One region of the Glutamicibacter sp. HZAU genome, then DNA from elsewhere that is predicted to be linked to it. Evidence: riboswitches for the same ligand, from Rfam matches in the RefSeq annotation. Region 1 holds a riboswitch; each other region holds the start of a gene.
What was found. Region 1 has a riboswitch for thiamine pyrophosphate ahead of thiC (phosphomethylpyrimidine synthase ThiC). Riboswitches for the same ligand answer to the same signal wherever they lie in the genome.

Region 2: another riboswitch for thiamine pyrophosphate. It lies ahead of thiM (hydroxyethylthiazole kinase); the one in region 1 lies ahead of thiC (phosphomethylpyrimidine synthase ThiC).
Region 3: another riboswitch for thiamine pyrophosphate. It lies ahead of thiO (glycine oxidase ThiO); the one in region 1 lies ahead of thiC (phosphomethylpyrimidine synthase ThiC).

What each region holds. Positions count from the first base shown of each region.
Region 1 covers NZ_SCKZ01000007.1:90,938-94,136, reverse strand. Annotated here, with positions in the region: gene EKH49_RS12385 (GTP pyrophosphokinase) at 1-416, shown strand, start outside; tRNA gene EKH49_RS12380 (tRNA-Met) at 509-585, opposite strand; tRNA gene EKH49_RS12375 (tRNA-Thr) at 633-704, opposite strand; tRNA gene EKH49_RS12370 (tRNA-Thr) at 1,235-1,306, shown strand; TPP riboswitch at 1,583-1,690, shown strand; gene thiC (phosphomethylpyrimidine synthase ThiC) at 1,687-3,199, shown strand, end outside.
Region 2 covers NZ_SCKZ01000006.1:205,729-208,927, forward strand. Annotated here, with positions in the region: gene EKH49_RS10710 (hypothetical protein) at 1-1,084, shown strand, start outside; gene EKH49_RS10715 (GntR family transcriptional regulator) at 1,081-1,449, shown strand; TPP riboswitch at 1,484-1,578, shown strand; gene thiM (hydroxyethylthiazole kinase) at 1,568-2,362, shown strand; gene thiE (thiamine phosphate synthase) at 2,355-2,996, shown strand; gene thiD (bifunctional hydroxymethylpyrimidine kinase/phosphomethylpyrimidine kinase) at 2,993-3,199, shown strand, end outside.
Region 3 covers NZ_SCKZ01000003.1:27,060-30,258, forward strand. Annotated here, with positions in the region: gene EKH49_RS04875 (mechanosensitive ion channel) at 1-265, shown strand, start outside; gene EKH49_RS04880 (GNAT family N-acetyltransferase) at 347-1,306, opposite strand; TPP riboswitch at 1,386-1,490, shown strand; gene thiO (glycine oxidase ThiO) at 1,476-2,615, shown strand; gene thiS (sulfur carrier protein ThiS) at 2,612-2,857, shown strand; gene EKH49_RS04895 (thiazole synthase) at 2,860-3,199, shown strand, end outside.

The DNA.
Region 1 (3,199 bases):
ACTTGAAGGTCATCCAGATCAAGGATTACATCAAGAACCCGAAGCCAAGCGGCTATAAAAGTGTCCATGCGATTGTGCAGATTCCGGTCTTCTTATCCGACGGCCCTGTCGACGTTGTAGTGGAGTTGCAAATCCGCACGATCGCCCAGGATTTCTGGGCAAGCCTGGAGCATAAAATTTTCTACAAGTACGAGGGGGCGGTTCCAGAACATCTAGTACAGGAGCTCGCCGATGCGGCAGCTGTTGCAACGAAACTCGATATGCAAATGCAACGCTTGCATACCGAAGTACACGGCCATGATGCCAATGATGCAGCAGGACAAGAGACGAATTTCGATACGAAGGCCTTCCAGGGACTGCTCTCGCTGGCACAGCAAGCCAGCACAAGGAGCCCTGAAAAGGGTGCGGACAACTAAGCGTTATTGGCTTTGAAACGACGGGTCCCTGAAGACCGCTTCGAAGCCGGAAACCAAAAAAGATCCTCAGCCGAAGCCGAGGATCTTTGATTTGGTAGCGGCGCCGGGACTCGATCCCGGGACCTCACGATTATGAGTCGTGCGCTCTAACCAGCTGAGCTACGCCGCCACAAGTGAGAAACAATCCAGTAGAAGCCAAGAAAGCTTCTCACTCAGAGCCCCCTGCCGGAATCGATCCGGCGACCTCGTTCTTACCAAGAACGCGCTCTACCACTGAGCTAAGGGGGCAACGAGTAAATACTCTACACGCATTTCCCGGCAAAGAAAAATCGGTAAACCAACCTGGAAAACACCCCGAAATTTCCATAAAACTACTAGTCAAATTGAGATTAGCCACTCACCCTAGATCTTCAAGGACGAAGACTGGGACAAAAGGTGCTCGGGTGACGATTCTCACTGAGGTGTCCCTTGTGGTCAATCACGGATTCGCCCAGACGCGCAGGATAAAATCCCGCGACACTTTCCCTCGTGGCAGAACCACAGATCTCCCCCGTAAAACACAGGAGGCTCAACTCCCCCAGTCCCTCGACCCTGGGATTATGGATTGCCTGGAAGGACATCTGGCATCCGGTGCGCGGAGTCGCCACAACGCGCCGCGAAAGTAATCCAGGAGGCATGAAGCAAGCTCTCACGCGCACGGAATTCACCTAGGCAACCCGACTCCCATTTCCGTCTTGATTAGGAATATTGTGACGTCAGCAACAAATCCCCGGGGGATTTTGCAAACCTCGAAAACCTGTGTAAAGTATTTACCTGTTGCCCCCTTAGCTCAGTGGTAGAGCGCGTTCTTGGTAAGAACGAGGTCGCCGGATCGATTCCGGCAGGGGGCTCGCAATGAGAGAAGCAATCTGATTCCAGATTGCTTCTCTTTTCGTTTATCTGCCGCTCTTAGTGCCCCATGGCGCGGCCATCCCCTCAGCCTTCGCCCGCGCTGCTTCGCCAGCTTTCTGCCACGCCATCTTCCCCAGATTCCCGATTCGCGCTGCAAGAGGCTGATCGCTTGTACAAGCTAGCTCCTGCCGCCGGGCCATTGCCCGCATCCTGAATTGATGTCACCGTTCTGACCACTGGATTTGCGTTTCCTCCTCCCAAGCGTGCTAAGTTGTTCGCGACCACACGGGTGCCCTGGCAAGGGCTGAGATCGGGCTATCGCCGTCCGCGACCGTTGAACCTGTCCGGGTAATGCCGGCGAAGGAAGTGAGTTTCCCCAGTGGAACAATTTGAACAGCACCCTGCCCACACCCTTGCCTACCGCGAATCTGCGGGAATTTCTGTTCCCGTCACGCAGATCCATCTGGCAGACTCTCCCAATGGAAAGCCCAACGAGCCGCTGTCCGTGTATCGGACCAGCGGACCGGGAAGCGAACCGACCCAGGGCTTGCCGCCCTTCCGCGAGCAATGGATCCTGGAGCGCGGGGATGTGGAGGCTTATGCAGGCCGCGAGCGCAATCTGCACGACGACGGGCGCTCGGCGGTCCGCCGCGGCACGGCCAGCGCGGAATGGGCTGGACGTTCAGCCCCTCCGCTGCGGGCCCTTGGCGGAGCCCGCGTGACGCAAATGCACTATGCGCGCGCCGGGATAATCACCCCGGAAATGCGCTATGTGGCACTGCGCGAGGAATGCGATGTCGAGCTGGTGCGCAGCGAGCTCGCGGCCGGACGAGCCATCATCCCGGCGAACATCAACCATCCGGAATCCGAGCCGATGATCATCGGCAAGGCGTTCCTGGTCAAGATCAATGCGAATATCGGCAACTCGGCGGTGACCAGCTCCATCGCAGAAGAGGTCTCCAAGCTCCAGTGGGCCGCCAAATGGGGCGCCGACACGGTGATGGACCTGTCCACCGGAGATGACATCCACACCACCCGAGAATGGATCATCCGCAACTCCCCCGTGCCCATCGGCACCGTGCCGATCTACCAAGCGCTGGAGAAGGTCAATGGCGAAGCCAACAAGCTGACCTGGGAGATCTTCCGCGACACGGTCATCGAGCAGTGCGAGCAGGGCGTGGACTACATGACCATCCACGCCGGCGTGCTGCTGCGCTACATCCCGCTGACCGCCAACCGGGTGACCGGCATGGTTTCGCGCGGCGGGTCCATCATGGCCGGCTGGTGCCTGGCGCACCACCAGGAGAATTTCCTCTACACCCACTTCGATGAGCTGTGCGAGATCTTCGCGCAGTACGACGTGGCCTTCTCGCTGGGCGACGGGCTGCGCCCGGGCTCCATCGCGGATGCGAACGACGCAGCGCAATTCGCCGAGCTGGACACGCTGGCCGAGCTGACCAAGCGCGCCTGGCACTATGATGTGCAGGTGATGGTCGAGGGACCGGGGCATATCCCCTTCCATCTGGTGCGCGAGAATGTGGAGCGCCAGCAGGAATTGTGCGACGGGGCCCCGTTCTACACCCTGGGCCCGCTGGTTACCGATATCGCGCCGGGCTACGACCACATCACCAGCGCCATCGGCGCCACGGAGATTGCCCGCTACGGTACCGCGATGCTCTGCTATGTCACCCCCAAGGAGCATCTGGGGCTGCCCAACCGGGATGACGTGAAGACCGGGGTGATCACCTACAAGATCGCGGCGCACGCGGCAGATCTGGCCAAGGGGCATCCGGGTGCCACGGCACGGGATGATGCGCTGAGCAAGGCTCGCTTCGAATTCCGCTGGAATGACCAGTTCGCGTTGTCCCTCGATCCGGTCACCGCGCAGGAAT
Region 2 (3,199 bases), on a different contig from region 1:
GTCGGAAACCACTATGTTCGATTCTGATGGCAGCTACTCCTACACCTCTGCGGGCCCAACCGATGGCCTGCTGCCCGGAAACCAAATGCTCCCGGTCTTCATCGTGGCTCTGGCAGGTATCGTCGTGGCCGCCGGGGTGATTGCAGCAGTGATCCTGAACCGGCGCCCCTTGGCCGGCATCACCGCCGAAGACAACCATGCCTTGCGCACGGTATGGCTCAACCGGTTGCTGCGCAATACCGGTATCGTGCTGCTGGCATTTTGCGTATCGGTGGCCAATTACTCGCAAGGCTATTCAACCGGTGGACCGTACGAGTTATTGAACTATGGCGCCCTTGCGGTGGCTCTTACGCTGTTCTTCTGGGGTCCGCGCACCACATTCTCGGCCCACTCCACCACCAGGGAACGGACCGCCTTCTCGCGCTTGCGAGATCAGCTCTTCGCATTGCAATACACCACGGCTACCCTTGCATTGCTCGCCGTTGCCATCGGCTGGTCATTCCTGCCCGTGGATGAGGAATTCCGGATGCCGACCAATGAACGAACTACGTGGATCCTGGTGCTCTTTGCCGGTGCGGCATTGCTCTACATCGTGCTCAATACGCTGTATCTGGGCTACGCCAGCAAGGTGGCTCGGCAGGCGAGTGCAGCACCAAAGCATCATGCACCCCTGCCCTTGTGGTCCTACATCGCCGCTGGCTTGCTGGTTGCCATCTGCGCTTACCTGCTATTGAATCCACCGCTGGAGACGCTTTGGGGGTTCGCTCCTCCGAACCGGGGACTAGTCATCGGGCTGTTGCTGCTGCTTGCGGCGGCGCATATGGGCTTCATCTGGTCCTGCCGCCGGGCGACTATTCCCTGGGCCGTCTCGCCAGCTGAAGAAATCTGGTATCGGCGGGTTCTGGAGCTGCGGTCGATGCGCGTTGCCACCAGCGCTGTGCTTGCCATGCTGCTGATTGGCTACGGCTTCCCTGCAGGCCTGGGGCTGTTTGCACTTCTGGTCTTCGTTGTCCCAGCGGTGATTTTCCTGGAGCGTCCTGGTACCGCGATGGTGCGTGCACAGCAGCCGACAGCAGCATCATGAGCACGCAAATCAGTGTCGACCTCGCGGCGGCCACTGCACCCTACGAGCAGATCCGCTTGCAGATCGCCTCGCTGATCACCCTGGGAGAATTGCCCGCAGACAGCAAGCTGCCCACCGTGCGCGCACTGGCCACCGACCTCGGCGTTGCTGCCGGAACGGTAGCGCGCGCCTACAAGGAACTGGAAGCCGAAGGTCTGATCACCTCCCGGCGGCGGGCCGGCACAGTGGTCAACGAACGGCTTCGGCCGGTGGATGCCAGCGAAGACCTGCTGGCCGCGGTGGATCACCTCTGGGCGCTGGCAGCCGCCCAGCAGGTCGATGCGGCCACGCTCAAGGCCTTGGTGGCGCGGCGCGAGCGTAAGTAACTTGTCCTTGGAACCGCTTGTGCGTACGCTCTATGGCAGTGACACGGGGTGTCGGAACAACCGACTGAGATGAGACCCGTTGAACCTGATCTAGTTCACGCTAGCGGAGGGATGTCGCATGGCTTTGCATGCAGTTGCCCAAGAATACCGGCAACAATCACCTTTGGTTTTCTGCCTGACCAACACCGTCGTAGCAAATTTCACCGCCAATGTCCTGCTGGCATCCGGCGCGTCCCCGGCCATGACGGATCTGCCCGGAGAGGCCGGCCCCTTCGCAAAGGCGGCTTCCGCCGTCTTGGTGAATCTGGGAACTCCGAGCACCGAGCAGCTGGCCGCCATGGAAGAAGCCGTGCAATCGGCGAGCGCAGCAGGCACCCCGTGGATCCTTGATCCGGTAGCGGTCGGCGCCCTGCCGGTGCGCACGGATTTTGCACGGCACATTGCCAGGCAACGCCCGGCCCTGATTCGCGGCAACGCCTCGGAAATCCTGGCCCTGGCCGGACGGCAATCGGCTTCACGCGGTGTAGATGCCTTGGATGACGTCTCTGCGGCCTTGGCGGCTGGACGCGAGCTGGCCCAGCAGCATGACTGCGTGGTGGCCATTTCCGGCCAGTCCGATGCCATCATCGATGCCACGCGGACAGTCCTGGTGCACACCAACGGCATCGGCTTGACGCGGATCACCGGCGGCGGCTGCGCGTTGGGCGCGTTCTGCGCCGGCATGATTGCGGTCCACGATGACCCGTTCGAGGCCGCCATCGCGGCCCACGGCTTCTACGGGCTGGCCGCTGAAAAGGCCCTGGAAAACAGCACAGGTCCGGGCAGCTTCGCCGTCGCATTCATTGATGCGCTGTCCGCAACCGATCCAGAAGAACTTAAGACTTTGAAGCACGAGGAACTGAACCATGCATGATTACGGAGCCTACCTGGTAGCCAATACTGCCAGTTGCACCCCGCGCAGCACCCTGGAAGTGATCGAAGGCGCCGTCGCCGGAGGAATCCAGTGGATCCAGCTGCGCGCCAAGGATGAAACCGCCCGGGAATTCTTCGAGCTGGCCTGCGCGGCCGCCAAGCTCACCGAGGGCAAGGCCCAGTTGCTGATCAATGACCGCATCGACGTCTACCTCGCGGCGCGGGCTGCCGGTGCAGCCGTGAACGGCATCCATATCGGGCAGAAGGATGTGCCGGTGCAGTTGGCCCGGCAGATCATCGGCGAAGGCGTCATCGGACTGAGCGCTTCCAGCGATGAGCAACTGTCCCAGGCGAACAAGGACGCCGCGGTCATCGACTATCTCGGTGTGGGGGCCGTCCGCGCCACCCCGACGAAGAAGGACCATCCCACTCCCCTGGGCCTCAACGGCTTTGCGCGTGCCACGACGTTGGCCTCGCTGCCCTGCGTGGCAATCGGCGCCATTACCCACGAGGACGCGGCAGCCATCCGTGCCGGCGGCGGAGCGGGCATGGCAGTGGTCCGCGCCATCTGCAATGCAGAGGATCCGCAGCAGGCCAGCGCGCAGCTCGTTTCGGCATGGGAGGCCGCCAAATGAACATCTTGTCCATTGCAGGATCCGATCCTTCCGGTGGCGCCGGAATCCAGGCGGATCTGAAGGCCATTGCCGCCAACGGCGGCTACGGAATGTGCGTGATCACCGCCTTGACCGCGCAGAACACCCATGGGGTGTCCGGGGTGCAGGCGATCAGCGGCGATTTCGTCCTCGCCCAGCTTGAAGCCATCAGCGCGGATATCCGC
Region 3 (3,199 bases), on a different contig from region 1:
CTTGGGCGACACCACCGCTTCAAAGATCATCCGCTACACGGCAATTGCGTTGTTCGTGGCAATGGGCTTGAAGTACATGGGTATCGCTGATTCGATCATCAATATGGCCTTCGGTGCAATCGTCATTGGCGCGGCATTGGCCGCGGCGCTGGCCTTTGGACTTGGTGGCCGCGATGCTGCGGCTCGCACGCTGAAAAAGATCGAGGCCAATCAGGCCACCGACGGCCCGGATTCGACGCCGCCGGCATCAACTCCAGGCATCTAGCCAATATCACTAAACCTGAGGGACAGATAAGAAGTCGCGGAACCCGAAAACGGATTCCGCGACTTTTTGTTGCCCGCCAAGCTACGGCTGCGTGCTCCACGGCAACGGCACTACATCCGGGACCTGATCAGTCCGCAACCGCGCGTAGGCGTACACGTCAATGCGTTCTCCAGCAACCAGGAACTTACCGCGCTCGACACCCTCGCGCAGGAACCCGTTGCTTTCGGCTACACGCTTCGATCCAGGATTATTCGCCCGAAGACCTAGTTCCAAACGGTACAAACCGAGCTCGCCAAACAGGTGGTTCACCAAAGTAGCCACTGCGCGAGTGGCCAGAGACCTCCCGCGGTAGTCCTGGTTCATCCAATACCAAACCCATGCGTTCTGATTGGCTGGATCGACAGTACCGCAGACCAAACCGACCAGCCGGTCCCGATAGGCGACGGCCAAAGCCTGCTGCCGTTCGCCGGCCTCCATCAGGGCACGCACGTATGATGCGGCCTTTTCCGGAGTGTCGGCATCTCCTTGGCGATCCATATCGGCATTGGAGGAAAAGGCTTCGAAAACGGCTTCGGCATCCGATTGGCGCAGCCTGCGAACTGAGAAATCGTCGTCGACTGATGCGCCCTTGTTCGGTTCTGCAAAAGAAAGCTGCCGCGCAGCGGGCGTGCCCTGATGGAACAGCAGCTGCCAGCGATCCTGCTCATGGATCCACAGCGAACTGCGCTCGCTGGCGGATGCCGAGGGCAACCTCCAGCGCAGAAGCACCGCTTGATCGGCAACCTGGATTGCCACGGGGCTTCCGACTTCCCGAGATCCGGAATCCCGTTCCGGCTCCTGGGCCAGCTGGGCAATGATCGACTCGCGATCGTAGACACGGCCGCTGGCGCCCACTTCGGAGAACTGCGGATGCAAGTACCGTTCCAATTGCCTTCGGCTATGGCGCTGGCTGGTTTCCAAGAGCTCCTGCTCCAACGAAATGATCGTGTTGGACAACGCAGATCCCTGGGGAAGCACGCGGGGGAAGTCATGAGATGCCATGTCAACTAGTACATCACAGAAGATGACGGAGCTGCGGTTGCTCCAGTTCGACTTTATGAGCTGGATCATGCCTATAATCGCAGTACTCCGCGGGAGCCTGAATCGACCAGGCTGAGAGGGCACCGAGCCGACCGCTACACCTGATGCGGGTCATGCCGCCGTAGGAAGGATGCGTGCTCTCGTGCATGTGAATATTGTTGGCGCCGGAATCATCGGCCTGTCTGTTGCGTTCGAACTGGAATCACGGGGACATACTGCCACCCTCATCGATCCAGCACCAGGCCAAGGTGCAAGCTACGCGGCAGCCGGAATGCTGGCCCCGGCAGCTGAAACGGTCTGGGGCCATGGCCCCCTTCACGAGCTGCTTGCCGCCTCGAATGCCGCCTATCCAAAGTTCATTGAGCGCATCGAATCCGTGACCGGGCAACGCCCGGACTACCTGCAGAACTCAACCCTCGTCGTCGCGGCCGAACCGGCTGACCGCGAAGCCCTGCATGAGCTGGCCGAACTGCAAGCTTCCCTCGGCCTGTCAGCGGAAAAGCTCTTGCCCAGCCAAGCCCGCAAACTCGAACCAGCCTTGGCCGCGAATATAGCAGGCGCAGTCCTATGCCAAGATGACCACCAAGTCGACCCACGGTCAGTCGTCAAAATCCTGCTTGATCACCTGCGTGGCCGCCTGATCGAGGAGCGGGCGCAGGCGCTGGTGGGCGACGGGAGCCGAACCAACGCGGTACGCACCGCATCGGGCAAGATCCTCGAAGCGGATCAAACCATCGTGGCCACCGGACTGGGCACCATTGACGGCCTGGACCGGGTGCCGGTGCGCCCCGTTTACGGAGATATTCTCCGGATCCAGGGGCCAGCCGGTCCGCCATTGATCACCCGGACCATCCGCGGCATCGTGCACCGGGAGCCGGTGTATCTCGTGCCGAGAAAGGACGGCAGCCTCGTGCTTGGAGCCAGCGTCCGGGAAGACCGCCAGCCTGCAGTGAACATCGGAGCCATGCACCTACTGCTGGACAATGCACGAAAGCTCATCCCCGGCATCAGCGACTGCACGCTGAACGAGGCAACTGCCCGGGCCCGTCCCGCCACACCTGATGACCGTCCGCTGCTGGGGCGCATTGACCCGGGCCTGGTGCTTAGCACCGGATACTCCCGGCACGGAGTGCTGCTGGCTCCGCTGGGCGCAACACTCGCCGCTGACCTTATTCACGGAAATGGAACGCACCCCTTGCATCAGGCTGTGAATCCACACCGCTTCGCCACAGCAACCCGGACCACCCACCGAACGGAGCAGCATCCATGAAAAGCATTGGCATTAAGTTCAATTCCCGGGAACTGAACCTGGACGAAGGAATCACCCTTCGCGAATTCATCAGCATGCAGATCGGCAAGGATCTGGATAGCAACTCGGCGGCCGTGGACGGCAGCAAGCTTGGAATAGCCGCCGCGGTCAATGGCACTGTCATCCCGCGCAGCGCCTGGAACAGCTACACGCTGGCCGAAGGGCACAGCATCGAACTCGTTACCGCAGCCCAGGGAGGCTAGGCGTGGACACGCAAAACATCACTGAACTGGACATCAACAGCGATCCATTCCAGGTTGCAGGACGCACCTTGTCTTCGCGCTTGATCCTCGGCACCGGGGGAGCGAGTTCGCTGACCACCCTGGAAAGCGCATTGCAGGCCTCTGGAACCGAACTGACTACCGTGGCCATCCGACACTTTTCGGCGGCAGGCGAGTCCAACGTGTATGACTTGCTGCAGCGCAACAACGTGATTGCGCTGCCGAATACCGCTGGATGCTTCACCGCCCGCGACGCGATCCTCACCGCGCACCTGGCCCGCGAAGCGCTGGAAACGAACTGGATCAAGCTCGAAGTGATTGCGG